Regions from separate parts of the Myroides phaeus genome, predicted to be linked through region 1. Evidence: riboswitches for the same ligand, from Rfam matches in the RefSeq annotation. Region 1 holds a riboswitch; the other holds the start of a gene.
What was found. Region 1 has a riboswitch for S-adenosylmethionine ahead of GQS07_RS10825 (Na+/H+ antiporter NhaC family protein). Riboswitches for the same ligand answer to the same signal wherever they lie in the genome.
Positions count from the first base shown of each region.

Region 1 (8,940 bases):
GACTGTTGGTGCTATTATGTTTCACGTTCTATTGTTTAATAATGTTACAGCGCCTATACGTCAGTTACACCGTATTTATGATGATGTGAATGATGCGATGATTTACTCAGAAAGCTTTTTTGAAATTGTAGATGCAGAAGATGAGGTTGAATCTACTGGATCGTATATTCCCAAAGAAGTTAAAGGGAAAATAGAAATTAAAGACGTTCGCTTTGACTACCCTAATGGCACTACGGCATTGAAAGATGTATCGATGACTATTGTACCAAATGAAACTACGGCTTTAGTAGGGCTAAGTGGAGCGGGGAAGAGTACAGTCATTAATCTATTAGATAAGTTTTATGCACCTACAAAAGGACAAATATTTTTAGACGGTATTGATTTAGCAGAGTACGATACTAAAGAACTCCGTAAACACATAGGCTTAGTGCTTCAAAAGAACCACATCTTTCAAGGAAGTATTGAAGATAATATCCGCTATGGTAATCCGCAAGCTACTTTTGAGGAAGTAGAGCAAGCGGCTAAGCAAGCGTATATACACGAGCAGATTATGGATTTACCGAAAGGATATCAAGCTGACGCACGTTTGTTATCAGGAGGACAACAACAGCGTATTGCCATTGCACGACTGTTCTTAAAGAATCCTGCTATTATCTTTTTAGATGAACCAACAGCAAGTTTGGATGCTATTGCCACTGAACAGATAAAACTGAGTTTAGATGCTATTAAGGAAAACCGTACGGTAATCATTGTGTCACATAGTATTTCTCAGATAATAGATGCCAATAATATTATCGTAATGGAAAAAGGGCAAGTGGTTGAAAGTGGTACACACGAAGTTTTATATGATAATAAACAAACGTATTACGATATATTCTCAGCGATGGCAAATAGCTTGAACTTAGATAAAATATCACATACGTTAAACCAAGACGAATAAGTCTTTACCAACCGTTAGATGTCAAAAGACCTGCATTTATTTGTAGGTCTTTTTTTGTGGTTTTAATTTATTGACCTATATCAATGTTTCTACTTAGGTGATACAAGACCTTTGGCGTATAAACTAAAAGAGATGAAAACATTAGAAAATACACTTAACCACTTTGGTTGGGATAGTCAAGAAAGGGTTGAAAATGCATTGAGCTTTTTAAAAAGTGGCAAGGGAATATTGTTGTTAGACGATCAAGATAGGGAGAATGAAGGGGATATTATTTTTTCTGCTCATTTGATGTCAGAGCAAGATATGGCTCTATTAATACGCTATTGCAGTGGAGTTATTTGTTTATGTCTAACCAATGAAAAGGCAGATGAGTTAGCCTTGCCTTATATGGTAGAGGAAAACAGTAGTCGTTTTCAAACTCCGTTTACAATTACAATTGAAGCAGCTAAGGGAGTTACAACAGGACTATCTGCTGCTGATAGATTGACAACAGTTCGCGCTGCGAGTAACAAAGATGCTGTTAAAGCTGATTTAGCGCGTCCTGGACATATATTTCCTCTTCGTGCTAAGAATGGTGGTGTACTTGAGAGAAACGGGCATACGGAAGGCGCAATTGATTTAATGAAATTGGCAGGATTACCTCCACAGGCAGTTTTGTGCGAATTGATGAATGACGATGGAACTATGGCGCGTTTAGTTGAGGTAGTTGATTTTGCTAAGGAGCATAAGATGACTGTACTTAGTATAGCCGATTTGGTTTATTACCGTACTTTTGTAATTGACAAATAAGCATTACATATGAAACAGTTGATTGCCTATATACAAGAGCGTATAAGCGTGTCAGAAGCGGATTTAGACCTTATTCTTTCCCGTTTTCACTATGAGAAGTTGGCAAAGGGAACGCAATTGACTTCGTCTGGACTTAGTACACAGAAGTTGTACTTTGTGTGTAAAGGATGTTTACGTATTTTCTATATCAATGAAGCAGGACAAGATGCAACTCGTTTCTTTGCTTTTGAGAACCAGTTTGCAACTGCTTTAGTTAGCTTTATCAATACCTCTCCGTCGTCTGAGTATTTACAGGCATTAGAAGAGAGTGAGGTTTTTGCAATTACACATAATGATTTTTACAATCTATTAGAAGAAGTACCTCAATGGGAGAAGTTTTATCGTCAGTACCTTGAGTTTGCTTACGTAAACAATACAAATAGACTGTTTGCAATGGTTACTATGGATGCGTCTGAACGATATTGCGAATTGCTGAAGCAAAACCCGTTGATTGTACAGCGATTGCCTAATAAGATTGTTGCTTCCTATTTGAATATTTCTCAGGAAACGTTAAGTAGAATAAAAGCAAAGGTTATAATGTCATAAGTGTTTACGCGATGCATTATATTGAGTATATTCCAAAGTGTATAAGTGTTTAAGACAAGATAGAAAAGAAAAAGCCACCCGTGTTGAGGTGGCTTTTATATTGTAAGATCGCTTTCGTGTGTAAGATGTATTAGAATCTGTATCTAATTGCAAGACCTAAGTCAGCACGGATACCGTCTCTGTAGCTATCGTTTAAATAAACCTCAGGACGTAAGTCAAGAGAAATTTGCAAAGGAATATCGAAGTTGTATTCAATACCAACTGTACCAGTTACAAGTCCGAATGCTCCACTGCCAGAGCGTCTTTCTCCTTTGTGAGTTTCGCTATAGTTCCAAGTTCCCACAGCAGCACCAGCACCAGCGTACCAGTTAAAACCACCTTCTATATTCCATACCCATTCATAGATACCTGTTACCTTTACAGCATCATAATGATTATGAGATCTCCAACCTAAATCTAATTCAAGACGGTTGTTTTTACTTAAGTCTCTTTGGTAAGAAATTTCTGTTCCTAATCCACTGTTTCCTCCGAAGCGCAATCCAATAGCATTTTTAGGACTGTTTTGTGCCTGAGCAGAGAATGCAAACCCTGCGATAAGGGCTGCCGAAAGCAATAATTTTTTCATTGTATTTTATTTTTTGTACGGTTTCAAATGTAGTATAAATAGAATTAGTTCGCAAAAAAAGAATTTTTGAATTCTATATTTTGTTGATTAATTGATAGATAGTTTTGTTTTTTCTCATTTTTTCATATATTTGCGGTATTATTATCAAGAATTTGACTGAATAACCTTCAGGAAAATAGCAACCTGCAACAACAAGCAAGGTGCTGCAATCGATAAGCCAGGAATGGAAAAAATGTTGTAACTGCTTCTTTATAAGCAGGGCTATTTCTACGTTTCTGGCGAATAAAACAATTTTAAACTTTTAAATTAAGTTATGTCAGAAAACAAATTTTACTCCTTAATTCCCTTTTTAGTATTTATTGCTGTGTTCTTAGGATGTGGTATTGCCTTAGGTGATTTCTACAAACTACCATCGCCTGTTGCTATTTGTATTGGTATTGTAACAGCATTTATCCTTTTTTATAAAACTCCTTTACAAGACAAAGTTGTTTCTTTAGTAGAAGGTTGTGGTGATAGTAAGATTATCACAATGTGTTTGATCTATTTGTTAGCTGGTGCGTTTGCTACAGTAACGAAAGCTATCGGAGGAGTAGATATGATGGTAAACATAGGGTTGAGTTTTATACCTGTTGCTTATCTTGGTGTTGGAATCTTCATTATAGCAAGTTTCTTGTCTTTGTCTATTGGTACGTCTGTGGGAACTATTGTTGCCTTAGGACCTATTGTTATTGGTTTAGCTGAGAAAACAGGGAGTTCAATGGGACTATTATGTGGTTCGTTGTTAGGAGGAGCTATGTTTGGAGATAATTTGTCTATTATTTCTGATACGACTATTACAGCTACGCAAACTTTGGGCTGTCAGATGAAAGATAAGTTTAGAGCGAACTTTAAACTGGCATTACCAGCAGCAATTTTAACGATTGGTGTTTTGTTATTTATGAAAAGTAATGACGCAGGTGTGAGTTTAGACTTAGATCCTAATCACAATTACTGGGTGGTTATTCCGTATATTCTAATTATTGTATTAGCCTTATCGGGCGTACAAGTATTCGTTGCCTTGTTTATTGGTATAGTCGTAGCGGGTATTGTAGGGTTAGTTCAAATGAATTATGACTTATTTGGCTTTGCTAATCTTATATACCAAGGGTTTTTATCAATGACAGAAATCTTTTTACTTTCTATGCTTACAGGGGGAATGGCTCGTATGGTAGAGAAAGAAGGGGGAATCCAATGGTTGTTGACTAAAATGAAGAGTCGTATGAAAACACCTAAGAGTGCTGAGTACGGTATTGCAGCATTAGTATCTGGTGTAGCAGTATGTTTAGCTAATAATACAGTGTCTATTCTTGTAGCGGGTAATCTTGCAAATGATGTTGCTAAGGAGTATAAGTTAGACAGACCACACGTAGCGTCTATCTTAGATATTTTTGCGTGTGTTGTTCAAGGTGTATTGCCGTATGGAGCACAAATCTTAATCTTATTGAGTTTTTCTAATGGTAACTTAGATTATCTTGATTTGATGAAACACGCTTACTACTTTGGTTTACTGCTTCTTGTAACGTTAGTTTATATGACTTTCTTTAGAAAACAAGCACAAACTGCGTAAAATAAAGTACAACAAAATACAAATTGTTTATATTTGCGTTTAGTTCAAAATATAAAATTGGATTTACAAATGAAATTATTAGAAGGTAAAATCGCTATTATCACAGGTGCTACAAGAGGAATCGGTAGAGGAGTAGCTATGGCATTTGCACAACACGGAGCAAGTGTTGCGTTCACTTATAGTTCATCTGCACAAGCTGCAATCGAACTTGAACAAGAATTAGCTGCTATGGGAGTTCAAGCTAAAGGATATCAATCTAATGCAGCTGAGTTTTCAGCAGCAGAACAATTGGTTGAAGAGATTTTAAAAGATTTTGGAAATATTGACATTTTAATTAATAATGCAGGTATTACAAAAGATAATTTGTTGATGAGAATGTCAGAAGCAGATTTCGATGCTGTAATCGAAGTAAATCTTAAGTCTGTATTTAATATGACTAAAGCAGTACAACGCACAATGTTGAAAAATAGAAAAGGTTCTATTATCAATATGAGTTCTGTTGTAGGTGTGAAAGGTAATGCTGGACAAGCTAACTATGCTGCTTCTAAAGCGGGTGTAATTGGTTTCTCTAAATCTATTGCATTAGAGTTAGGTTCAAGAAATATCCGTTGTAACGTAATTGCACCAGGATTTATTGAAACTGAAATGACAGGTAAATTACCAGAAGATGTTGTAAAAGGATGGAGAGATGCTATTCCTTTAAAACGTGGAGGTACTCCTGAGGATGTTGCTAATGCTTGTGTATTTTTAGCATCTGATATGTCTGCTTATATCAGTGGACAAGTTATTAATGTTGATGGAGGAATGTTGACATAAGATATCTTAGTATATCAAAACTTATATATAAAGGCTATATCTACGGGTATAGCCTTTTGTGTTTATATAAAGAAGGTATAAAAAATTAATTGTATTTTTATTCTATTGTAATACGTAAGTAAAATGAAAGAGTTTATAGAGAAGGGAAAGAGTTTGGGTAATGAGGGAATAAAGTCATTTAAGATCGTCTTCGTTTGTTTGTTGCGCTGGTTGGGAATAATGCTTGTTGGTATATTCTTGTCACTGTGGATTATAATTTATTCGATGACTAAGATTTATATTATAAGGGAGGGATTAGAAGCTAATGGCTTCTTTGCTAATGTTGGAGCGTTCTTTAAAGATATAAACTATTCAGTGGCTCTTATCTTTATTGTACAGATATTGATGTTAATAGGTTATTTTATTATTGCAAATAAATACGCAATTCAGAAAGCTATTGCGATGTTGTGGGAAAGACAAGGAAGTGAGTATATATCGTCTTATATCGCTCAACTCTTAGGGTATTTACAAGCTAAGCAACCTACCTTGTTTACGGATTCGCTGGATAAGCAAACCATAAAACAAGAATTGATTAATATGAATGCTACGAATGTGGTAGCAAGTAATCTTCAAAGACGTACTACTAACTATATTTTATCTAAAGCTAAGGTTGGCGGTAAGGGAAGCTTACTTCAGCAATTAACAACTTTGCGTTTTAATCCTATGGCATTTTTACCTGCTTTATGGGGATTTTATGCACTCGTAGTTTTACAAATATTGTTTATCGTGTATCTAAGGGTATTTGTCTAACAGATTATAATAGAAAGGGCGAACTAATCTAATAGTTCGCCCTTTCTGTTATCTAATTACTATTGTTCCATTAACAATTTAAAGTGGTTAATCATTCGCATATAATTGTCTATTGTAATAGACTCATTATCATTGTGAATTTGTCTTTGTTCGTATTGATTTACTTCAATTGGCATAAAACGAAATACGTTGTCAGAAACTAATTCATATTTATAAGCATCCGTACCACCAATGGTAAGATACGGTGTAATAATGGCGTTAGGATAATTCACGGCAATTGTTTTCTCTAACTTTTTGAATTGTTCGCTTGTATGTGAAGATAATTGAGAGGGTTCACGTGCAGAAACTACATTGAACTCCACATCGTATCCTTTACATATTTTCTTTACGTGATTCAAAACATCTTCAACTGTATTTCCTTGTAAAATACGGAAGTTAACTGTGATCTCTGACGAAGCAGAAAGCACATTAGGTGCATCACTTGAATGAGCCATAGTTATTGCTGTTGTCGTTCTAATCAGCGCATTTGAACCTGGGTTTTTAGAGAGTGATTTAAGTAACGTATTTCCCAGTAACCGCTTGTTTGAAATGGCCATTCTCGATTTAAAATCCATAGACCCTCCAATATTGTGTAAAAAGTTTTCAATAGGCGGAATCAATGTTGCTGGCATCTGTTCTGTATTCAGTTTCTCAATAATTTCTGCTGCTAATACCAAAGATCCTTTTGCAGGAGGCATAGATGAATGACCCCCTATACCATTTACTTTTATTTCTAATGTTAAGAATCCCTTTTCTGCAACGCCAATTAATGCAATAGCTTTGTCCACTTGTGGTAATACAGAAGTTGGACTCGTTACAAAACCTCCTTCGTCATATACTGCATCAAAGCGTATTCCTTTATTGTTGAAATACTCTGCTATTTTCACAGCACCTTGTCTACCACTTACTTCTTCATCTTGTCCAAATGCAAAGTATATATCTTGATTAGGAACATATCCTTCTGCTAATAATGTATCAGCAGCTTCCATAATCGAAATAAGCATAGACTTCATATCAAGTGTTCCTCTACCATAGATACGCCCATTTTTTATATCTCCACTAAAGGGATATCCTTCCCAACCTTCTTGGTAATTAGATAATGGGGTTGATGGTGTATTCAAATCCACAATCGCTTCATTGGGAACTGGATTGGCATCAAAATCATAGTTGTTTATCGGAACTACATCATAATGTGATAAAAACAAAAGGGGCTTTTTAGCACTATCTTTCCCTTTCCAATGAAATACTAATCCGTATGTATTTACCGTAGTTACATCCATCGATTGATAAACCTGTGGATATGCTTCTTGTAAAAAAGTTTTAAAATCGTCAAAAGGTTTGAAGTTTGTTTCTTCATAATGTACAGCGCTTACTGTTGGTATCTGTATAGCTTGTGACAATCTTAGAAGGGCGATTTTATTGGTAGGGTATTTCATTGTTTCGTTATTTGCGTTTTCTTTAATTTGGAAATTAAATGTAAATGTTTTGACTATCATAATTGTAGCGATAACAAGTAATACAAGTATTCCAAATGTAATTATCTTCTTCATAATTCTGTGTCTTTTCGTATTGTATTACAATAACTAAGCCTTTTTAGAAGCAGAAGATAAAAAAAAGGGAGATTATATGTCTGTATAGGTTTAAAAATAGGAATAATTACAAAGAAAATCTCATTCCTAATTAACCTAAGCTTTTTTTAGAGATTAGTTGAGGTTATGAGTTTGATTTGATAAAAAGACTATTTAAACAAAGCATACAGTTAATAAAAATAGTAATTTAGCTTCTTAAACATTTAATACAGCAGATGAATAGATTTACAGCTATAGATTTTGAAACAGCACAAGCAGATCGCTCAAGTATATGCCAAGTTGGTCTTGTAGTTTTTGAGGATAATAAAATAGTTGATACACTTAATGTGTTAGTTCAACCGCCTCAGAATTTATACTGGTCTAAGTTTGTAGATATTCACGGAATTTCTCCTGAGGACACGCAATTTTCGCCTACATTTGATGAGGTATGGCACCAGATAGAACCTTTTGTAAAAGATCAAAATGTTGTAGCTCACAACGGATTTGCATTTGACTTTCCAGTGTTAGCAAAAACATTAGGATACTACAATTTAGCTGTGCCTGAGTATAATAAGTTTTGTACGTATCGAATTTATAAAAAAGGCTTAGCTGTATTGGCTGAGCAATACGACATAAAATTAAATCACCACGATGCTTTAAGTGATGCGAATGCTTGTGGACAATTATTCAATCAATATTTGTCAGAGGGAAATATCTTTCTATAATAAACTTTTTAGTAGAGATAGGATCTCAAGTACTATTGCTATAAATTATCTCTAAGGAATGTGTTTTTAATTGCACAAAGAATGTTAACTTGTATATAATATTAAATTTAGAAATATGAATAAGCATATTACCTGGATTGGAGAAGAACATTTGTCGATAGAAAAATGTCATATTATTGAGAAAGAACAAAGCTTTCACAGTAGAGGAGAAGTTGTGGGTAACAAGAATAATCAGGTATATGGTTTGGATTATCAAATTGTAGTTGATGAACAATGGGAAACACGATTTTTCTCAATTAATAGTTATCAAGGGCATAAACATTATAGTGTAAATGCACATAAGATTAATAATCTTTGGGTTATCGATGATATAGAGCGTCCAGAATTTAATGAATGTTTGGCTATTGATATAGCAACAACACCCTATACGAATACATTGCCTATTAATCGTTTGAAAT
Region 1 is NZ_CP047050.1:2,426,377-2,435,316, forward strand. It holds gene GQS07_RS10805 (ABC transporter ATP-binding protein) at 1-940, shown strand, start outside; gene ribB (3,4-dihydroxy-2-butanone-4-phosphate synthase) at 1,073-1,729, shown strand; gene GQS07_RS10815 (Crp/Fnr family transcriptional regulator) at 1,739-2,314, shown strand; gene GQS07_RS10820 (hypothetical protein) at 2,445-2,939, opposite strand; SAM-I-IV-variant riboswitch at 3,076-3,182, shown strand; gene GQS07_RS10825 (Na+/H+ antiporter NhaC family protein) at 3,253-4,545, shown strand; gene fabG (3-oxoacyl-[acyl-carrier-protein] reductase) at 4,615-5,361, shown strand; gene GQS07_RS10835 (hypothetical protein) at 5,485-6,150, shown strand; gene GQS07_RS10840 (M20/M25/M40 family metallo-hydrolase) at 6,210-7,739, opposite strand; gene GQS07_RS10845 (3'-5' exonuclease) at 7,994-8,482, shown strand; gene GQS07_RS10850 (putative glycolipid-binding domain-containing protein) at 8,598-8,940, shown strand, end outside.

Region 2 (8,940 bases), 400 kb from region 1:
TTCTATTTTTTAACGCCATTGTTAAGGCTTTCAAACACCCTTTTGTAGTCAAATCTAGATTAAAACTATATCCCATTATTTTATGTGAATAAGCATCTGTGATTAAACTCAGATATCCCCAAGCATTATTTAGTCGTATATATGTAATATCACTTACCCAAAATTGCTCTGGTCTAATAACCTTTACACCATTATACAAGTCCAAATATTGACCTCTCCATGCTCTAGAATCTGTTGTGTATGCTTTTCGTTTGCGCTGCCTAATCAACATTTTTTGACTATCTAATAAATCAAATAAATAATCTCTGCCTATGCTTATCTTATGTGTAGCTAAGCGTTCTTGGAGCATATACTGAAGTTTTCGAGTACCTACCTTAGGAAGGCTGGTTCTGATTTTCAATACTTCTTGTAAGATGATATCATCTTTTATTGATTGCCGCTCATATTTATTAATTGACTGATAATAAGCACTTCGTGTTTTCCCAAACAGTTTACATATTTTGTCTATTCCCTTGGTAGGATATAAGAGTTTTACTTCTTCAACTGCTTGGAACCAGACTTTTTTCTAATATCAATATCCAATTTTTTTTCTGCTACATCAATCAAAGTATTTAATGCTACTATCTTAAATTGTGCTTCAGCTAAAGCCTTTTTTAAAGCTTTTACTTCTAAAGATTCTAAATTGGTTGTTTTTTCTTCCATAAGAATTGGAATGTTAATTTCTTTACAAAGATCTTTGTTTTTGTTGTAATTAACTAATAACCAATTTGTTATTGTACTTTTACTTTCGATTCCATACGTTATACAAGCTTCTTTTATAGTCATTTTGTGTTCTGTAATACTATGAACTACTTGACGTTTTAAGCTTTCTGAATAAATTTTATTCCTGCGTGTTTGATCAAATTCTATACTTCCATATTTCTTAATCCACCGACTCACCGTTGGTTGTCTTAAATCATACTTGAGAGTAACTGAACTTTGGGTAGCGCCATTTTCTATTTCTTGAATTACTTTTTCAATAAATTTTAAGTGATAACGTTCTGTCTTTTTTTGTCTTGTTTGATTACTATTTTCCATTTTTAACTGTTTTAAAACTGTACAGTTATTTCAGGACGGGTCAATAGGGATGTAGGATTATACAACTTCAAAAGTTCCAAACCTTCTATAACCTACCTTTCGATTGTAAATAACCTTTGTTCTATTCTTTACAAATGGTTCAACCTCAGAAGGGTTAGGGTATGTTTTTCCATTCAATGTCATATATACAAACACCTGATTAGGCTTTAAATCAGCTAATTGTTGAGGTGTGATAACAGTTATATTTGCATCTGACATAAGTGTTTGCTCCCTAATATAGTCAAACGTTACAAGCTCCATTTCCTGTAATAAAGGGTGTTTTTTTAGGAATTCCATTGCTGGATATAAGGTGCTTTTGTAAAAATAACCTACTTGAGATGGTCTTTGAATATTCTTTTCAAAAATAGTCTTGTTGTGGATAACAAGCTGTCCATCTGTTTTAAAGATAGGGGTAGTATCAGGCGTACTCTCGTAGTTTGTAATGATACAAGAGTAGTCAAGTTCCCGTCTTTTAAATTCGGCGAGTAGCTCAAGATCAGTAAATACCGACGAAGCTTTAATGTTGATAAATAGGTTGTCTGATAGATGAGACCACGTTGTCTCTGTGAAATGATAATTGCTCATAATACAATATTTTATGTTATTAAATAAACTATTGTACTTCGATAAAAATAGAGGAAAATGTGTACGTTAATTTTGGACAGTCATCCCGTATTATTTGACCACCGTGGAGTCTACTCTCGGTTGGTATCACTTAATGTGATTCGAAATACAGGGCAAATGTATAATCAAAACCAATTGAAAACAAGTGTTTTGCAAAATATTTTTTTACGATGTTTTTTATTGAAGGGTAAAACAAGTATTAAAAGATAATGTGTATGTGAGGATATATCATAAAAAAATCCTCGTCGGGGTGACGAGGATTTCTATTAATGAATCGGTATATTAATAAAGGGGATTATTAATCTTAGTATTGAGCGATTAGATAATTAATTAAATCAGTAGTTGTTACAATTCCCTCTAATTTATTGTCTTTTCCTACAATAGGAAGTGAGTGGAAATGTTGCTCAGCAAATAACTCAGCTACTTCTTTAATATTTGTATCATCGCTTACAACGATTGGATTTTTTGTCATGATGTCTTCTAATTTGTAAGCATCATAGATAGCATTTAGTGCATCTTTATCCATATCGGTATGGCTATATCCTATTTTCAAAATATCTTTGCTACTAATAATACCAACGATTTTTTCACCTTCTACAACAGGAATGTGTCTAATGTTGTAATCTGCGAATAATTGGTTTACTTCGCTTAGTTTTTTCGTTGTAGGAACAGCGATTAAAACTTTAGCCATAATTTGAGAAATTGGAACTCTTTGTTTCATAGTGTTTATTATTGGTTATTATGTTTTTGTACTACAAAGGTGCACGTATTATATTGTTGAAAACATGATAAATAGCATATTTTGGTTAAAAAGATTATTGTAATTTACATCTTTAAAAATTCAAAAGTAAAATTGAATTTTGTAATTTGTCATCGTTAAATATAAAAGCATTTCGTTGTAGAAATGCTTTTTTTTATAGTACTTCTTATTATTATTTCTAATTGTTAATTCTCACAATAAGAGATGTTTCTATACGTTGTTTGTACATATGTACAATTGCTCAGGTTGTTTGTATAAATTTTTTTCAATTCATCTATGAGAAAAATGTTTTATAAAAAGAATAAACCTTCTGTATATCCTAACCATTTAAGTACTGTTTCTCCCCACAGTAAAATCATAGCCCAAGAGATACATATCATTGTAAATCCAAATTTAAATGTATCACTCCAGCTATATTGGTTGGTAGTATATAATAATGCGGCAGGTTTGCTGTTAAATGGAAGTACATAAACATGTTCAATTAATAAAGCTACGGGAAATGCTAAACTTAATATAGGGTAATTAAATTTTTGAGCTACACCAATCGCAATAGGAACAAATATAAGAGCTCGCATTGTTTTTGATTGAAATATTATAGCACTAAATAGCATTAATCCTGTTAAGATTATATACAATATGTAAAAAGGTGTTTTTTGATCTATTCTGAAGTAATTAAATATAACTTCAACTAATGTATTTGGTAAACCAGTAGCATCAAGACCGGCGCCTAATGTATAAGCACCAGCAGAAAACAACATCAAATGCCAAGGGATATCTACATCATTCCATTTAACTACTCCAATTCGTGGAAATAGGGCTATAACGGCTCCTATAAAGGCTACTGCTGTTTGATTTATTCCATGTTGCTTGTCTGTAGCCCACATTAATAATACACCTAAGAAAATAGCAATAGCTTTGTACTCTTCTATACTTATTTTTCCGAGTGATTTATATTCTTTTTGTAATTTCTGTAGTCCACCTTCAATTTGTGGTTTATTTTCACCTTCTTTTAAAGGGAATATTATTTTAGTCCCTATAAACCAGGCAATTATAATTAAAATGATAGCTAATGGGAAAGCTGCAATAAACCAATCTTGATAACTGAATAAATCCCATCCCATTGCTCCAGCAATGAGGGAAGCAGCTAATAAATTGGCTCCCGATCCAGTCAAAAAACCAGAGGCACCTATGTTAATCTGAAATAAGTTTTGTAATACTAAATTTCGACCAAAGTTATTTCTATTCTCTCCACCTGTCGCTCCATAAATAGCTGCGATTACCATAAAAATTGGTAATAAAATTGTTGCTTTAGCAGTAGTAGCAGATATAAAGGCAGACAAAACAATATTTATAACTATAAAGCTTAAAACAACATAAAAAGCATTTTTACCAAATTTGATAACAAACCATAAAGCAAACCGTTTTGCTACTTTTGTTTTTACAAGCATACTTGCTAAAACAAAAGATAAAATATTTAACCACATTACAGGATGACCAAGTTGTGCATATGCTACTTTATCTGTTGTTACTTGTGTTAATACCATACCTAAAATTAACAACAAAGAGGTTAAATAGTTTGGAATTGCTTCAGTTATCCAAAGTATTATTGCTGAGATAAAAATTGCGAGCATTGCATAATTTATTTTGATGAATTGGTTGTGACCAATTACGTCATAACGACTAGATGCTCCTTTAGCAAGTGTGGTTTTGTCAATTGAGTTTAAGAAGTCAAAATTAGAAAAATAGTATATAATAATAAAAGTTACTAACGCCAGAGGAATACCTAATTTGGCCATTATTTTTTCGACTTTACTTTTTTCCATTTTAGGTAATTTCTCTATAGAGTAATTACTCATATCTAATAAGTCTTGACTGTTTTTTGTCATAAAATAGAAGTGTAATTGTTTAAAACAAAAGAGGAATCTTCTAAAGAGCAAAACTCAAGAAGATTCCAGTTAAAGTTGTTCAATATGCTTTTTACCAAGTATTAAAAGGATGGTGCATTAGCATAGAATTATAATATTTAAGTTGTCCAGTGACTTCTTCTCCTAACCAATTAGGTTTGGGAAATTTTTCACCAATTTTGCTTACTTCTATTTCTGCGACAATGAGTCCTTGGTTCGAACCGTGAAATTCATCAATTTCATAAATGAATCCATCGATCTTAGCGATATGTCTTGTTTTATCAATTATTCCTGGTTCACAAATTTTGAGTAGACTTTTAGCTTCCTGTAATAATATTTCTTTTTCCCATTCAAAACGACTTATACCTGTTTTATCTCCAATTCCTTTGATTGTTAAAAATGCTTGTTCTCCTTTGATTCTCACTCTAACAGTTCGTTCCGGGACAGAAGATAAGTATCCTTGAACTATATGAATACTATGTGTTACATCTTGAAAGAAAGAATCTTTTACTAAAAATTTATGTTCTATTTCTTGTGCCATAATATTAATTTGAGAAAGGTTTGTCTATCATTCCAATTACACGTTTGATAGCTTGTAAATAGTTTATATTTTCGATATTATTAAGACCTATTTCAGAAATTGTTTTTTTAATTTCTTTTATATCAGTAGATTCGATATTTATAGAGATAAGTTTTGCTCCATTAATTAAAATATTAGCAACTTCACAAATTGTATTATTTACCATATAGCCAAAACGTTGTTTATGAACTTTTACAATAGCTAAATCAGGATGATCTTTAATTAACAATATGAACTCATTATAAGTATATGTTTGTTTTGTTAATGAAGGAAACTCTACCATAAAAGCAGGAATAATTTCTTGTTCTAATATTTCTTTTGATAAAGGGAATACGCTTTTTATTAAGGGATTCCATTGTTCAAGACCGTCAACAGTTTTTATGTGTGTTTTAATGTCTATTTTTCCATCTCTAATTTTTGTGTTATTAATGTTGTTTTTTTTAGACATAATATAGATTTCATCACTTTCACGTTCCCAAATTGCTTCTGGAACTGGGATTGATAAACGGGCCATTCGTTTGTGTTGGATTAAAAAATCTTGACCAAAAGATCTAAATTCGAATCTTGGTTTAGATACTTTTCCTATTTCTGTTTGTTTACTTTGCGTCATAATTAATTTTGAGGTATATTTTCTCCAGTTTTAGGGTTTTTATTTCCAATAGTAGGAATAGCTAATTTCCATTCTCCTTCACCATTTGGGCAGATTTGATATGAGTAGGGAGCAGTATCACTAAGTTTGGCTCCGAGATTATCATCTGTTCCTCTTAAAAAGGTTCCGATATTATTGCCATTAGGAGATTTAAATTCAATTTTTAATGCTTGTTTTGATGAGATTCCACTTGTTCCAGAAAGGTTTTGATTATCCGGATTATTTTGAATAATTACAATGTACTGACCAGGCTCAATTATTCCGCTTTCTGTAGTTCCTTTCCACCATTCACTGCTATTGTTTTTTAATAATGTGAATCCTTCTAAAGAGAATGATTCTTTTCCTTTGTTGAATAGTTCAATTGATTTACTGTTTCCATCAATTTCATTCATAACTATTTGACTATAATCAATAAGTTGGTCTGTTACTGTGTATTTCTGAGTTTTTGAAGTTGTTAAAAAACCATTTTTATTTGTAACCGAAATTGTAAACTGAACTTGAGTATTGTTTTCTTGAGATGGAATTAGAGCAGAGTATAAATTATTATCTACTAAATGCATAGTAATTGTTTCAGATTTATCAATGGTTTTATAATCCAACTTTACCATTTGTATTCCTATAAGATCAGTAATAAGAGCAGTTATTTTTACTTTATCTTTTGATGTAATATTATTAGGCTCAATCAATATATTTTCAATGTGTGCAGGACCTTTAAACATTTCATCTTTTACACAAGAAGCTATTCCTAAACTAAAAAGTAAAATAAATAATATTTTTTTCATAATTTATGTATAATTAAAAAGTTAATTCAATTCTAAAAGAAAGCATACTGTAATCTACTCCTGCTTTATTTTTTCCTTCTACAACTTTCGAAGGATCTTTTACTGCTTGACCATTAGTATCATGACCAACTAATAATTTTCCTTTACCATTTGCATATCTATCGTTGTTATTATATTGGTAGTTAAGCATAAACTTAACATTGTTATTGACATAATAATTTAAACCGATTGAGTAAGCTTCTCCCGATCCTCCATATATATCCCTACTGTTTAAATCTAAATAATCATACCTTAAGGCAAGTTCAATATCTCCCCAATCTCTCCCTCTCTTAACTTGATTAAATTTACCACCTGTATAATCATAGTGTTGTTGGCCTCCAAATAGTAAGTAACTCACTTGTGTGTAACTACCCAGGAAATGTTTAGTTTGTTTGTTTTCTTTTTCAGGTGCTGAATCTTTTATGTGAGTATCATTTTGAATAAATGCAGACTCGAATCTAAAACCTTTATAAAAACCTGCTAATTCAAAAGTGTATAATAAATCATAATTTACATTATTTATTACACCTGTATCAATATACTTTTTACGGTTGATTGAAGTTGAGTTCCTTGTACTAAAGCGTGATCCTCCAAATTTAGCAGGATCAACATCTGTTTTAGGTGTACGATATGATATTCCAGCACCAATATGTAGAGCCATATCGTCGTGTTTATGTAAAGGTTGAAAAGCTATTTTACCTGTATAAGACATTCCTTGATTACGTCCATAATCTTTATTATTAGTTTCAACAAAGTCAGCTTTTTCAGCATCTTCAATTTCTTGAAAGAAAATTCCTCCAGATGCGTATAACCAATCTTTTTGATATTTAGCATTAATACCTAAATGTCTTGATGGAGCGAGAGCTTGAGCAGCCATAGGTCTTTCCATAAATTGTTGATATCTTGAGGATGTATTTCTTGCAATTGAAAAGTTTTCTTTAAAGTTACCTATTTGCAACTCTGTATTTGAAAAACCATCATATCGGATAATTGCGTCTTTTAATTCTAAGCGACCATCAGCAAAGTTTAAATCGATTTCTCCATACCAATCTTGTGTTATGTTTGCTTTAATAGCTGTTCTTGCTCGTCTAATTCGTGCACCATTTCCAATAGGATCATAATCTTTTTCTACTCCCCAAAAGGAAGCACCATCAACATGTACTCTTAAGTCTAACCAAAGTTTATACTTTTCATCTTTAGATTCAAAAACTAATATTCCATTACGAGCTTCTGCAGAAAGTGATTGTCTTTCAACTTGTAAACCATATTGATTATATCGTAAAGAATCGTTCTTAGTTTGTGAGAAGCTTAATGTGCTTAGAGCAAAAGCAGATACTAAGTAGAGTGTTTTTTTCATAATTTTTCATTTTAATTTAAAATCCATACAAAGGATATTTTATTTTTATTAACATAAAATTACGTAATAATTAATTGTTTAGTTTTTGTTTTTTTATAATGTAATATGTTTTTTTTGTAATATTTATAGGGGTAATTAGGTGTATTAAATGTTTATTGGTACTATCTATATGTGGAAATTTAGTTTAATTCAATTAAATTTAATTTTAGTTTAAATAATTTATTTTTAATTTTTTATTTGTTTTTTTATGTTAAATAATTGATGTATAGCTGGTTTTTAACGTAGTATTATTCTGTATAGTCTTTTTGTTAATTTCTGTTTAATTTAAATTTCTGTTAATTTTCAAAAATGTTTTTTTTATTATATAAATAATTATAAAATGATTGTTTATAATAGGTGCTGATAATGTTACGTTGTTTGTGTAAACTACCTGTTTCTCTATCTAAATATTTGTAAAAAAGTTTGTATGAATAAAATCAAAATATGGGTGTTTGGAATATTCCTTAGTGGACTTTCATTAACTATGCACGCTCAGAATATCAATAAACTAATAAACAATACGACAGTTGACCAAAAGGACTTTAAAATAACCTTCCCCATTGAAGTAAAAGGTGCTTCTATATTCGTAAAGCCTCTTATACAAGGGAAGGAGTATAAAATGTTATTTGACACAGGAGCAGTAACCACAATTTCTTCTGATATGAAAGAGAGCTTACGCCTTAAACCAATAAAAGAACGTAAGGTGTATGATATAGATGATAAGAGCAATAAGATGATGTATGTCAAAATAGATACGCTTTCTTTAGAAGGGATCAATTTTTATAATGTAGCAGCGATAGAACTGGACCATAAAGCTGTGGCTGCGTTTAAGTGTAAAGAGTTTGATGGTATTTTAGGTGCCAATGTTTTGAGAAAAGTAGTCTGGCAAATAGATATGATAGCAAAAACCATCACGTTTTCAAATGCTCTTAATTCTCTGACAATTTCCCCTAATACGCCTAAAACTAAGCTATATATAGGCGTTGGAGGTGTGCCGAGTATAACAACATATATCGGGAAAGAGAAAGTGTATAATACAGTCTTAGATTACGGATTTGATGGGGGATAAGTATGAATAGTAGTTTGTTTA
Region 2 is NZ_CP047050.1:2,822,915-2,831,854, reverse strand. It holds gene GQS07_RS12600 (IS3 family transposase) at 1-499, opposite strand, end outside; gene GQS07_RS12595 (IS630 transposase-related protein) at 532-1,077, opposite strand; gene GQS07_RS12590 (hypothetical protein) at 1,135-1,701, opposite strand; SAM-I-IV-variant riboswitch at 1,760-1,855, opposite strand; gene GQS07_RS12585 (HPP family protein) at 2,045-2,461, opposite strand; gene GQS07_RS12580 (DASS family sodium-coupled anion symporter) at 2,791-4,386, opposite strand; gene GQS07_RS12575 (CYTH domain-containing protein) at 4,478-4,945, opposite strand; gene GQS07_RS12570 (hypothetical protein) at 4,950-5,594, opposite strand; gene GQS07_RS12565 (lamin tail domain-containing protein) at 5,597-6,415, opposite strand; gene GQS07_RS12560 (OprO/OprP family phosphate-selective porin) at 6,429-7,811, opposite strand; gene GQS07_RS12555 (retropepsin-like aspartic protease) at 8,278-8,919, shown strand.
Region 2: it holds a riboswitch for S-adenosylmethionine, as region 1 does, so the genes downstream of both, GQS07_RS12590 (hypothetical protein) here and GQS07_RS10825 (Na+/H+ antiporter NhaC family protein) in region 1, are expected to answer to the same signal.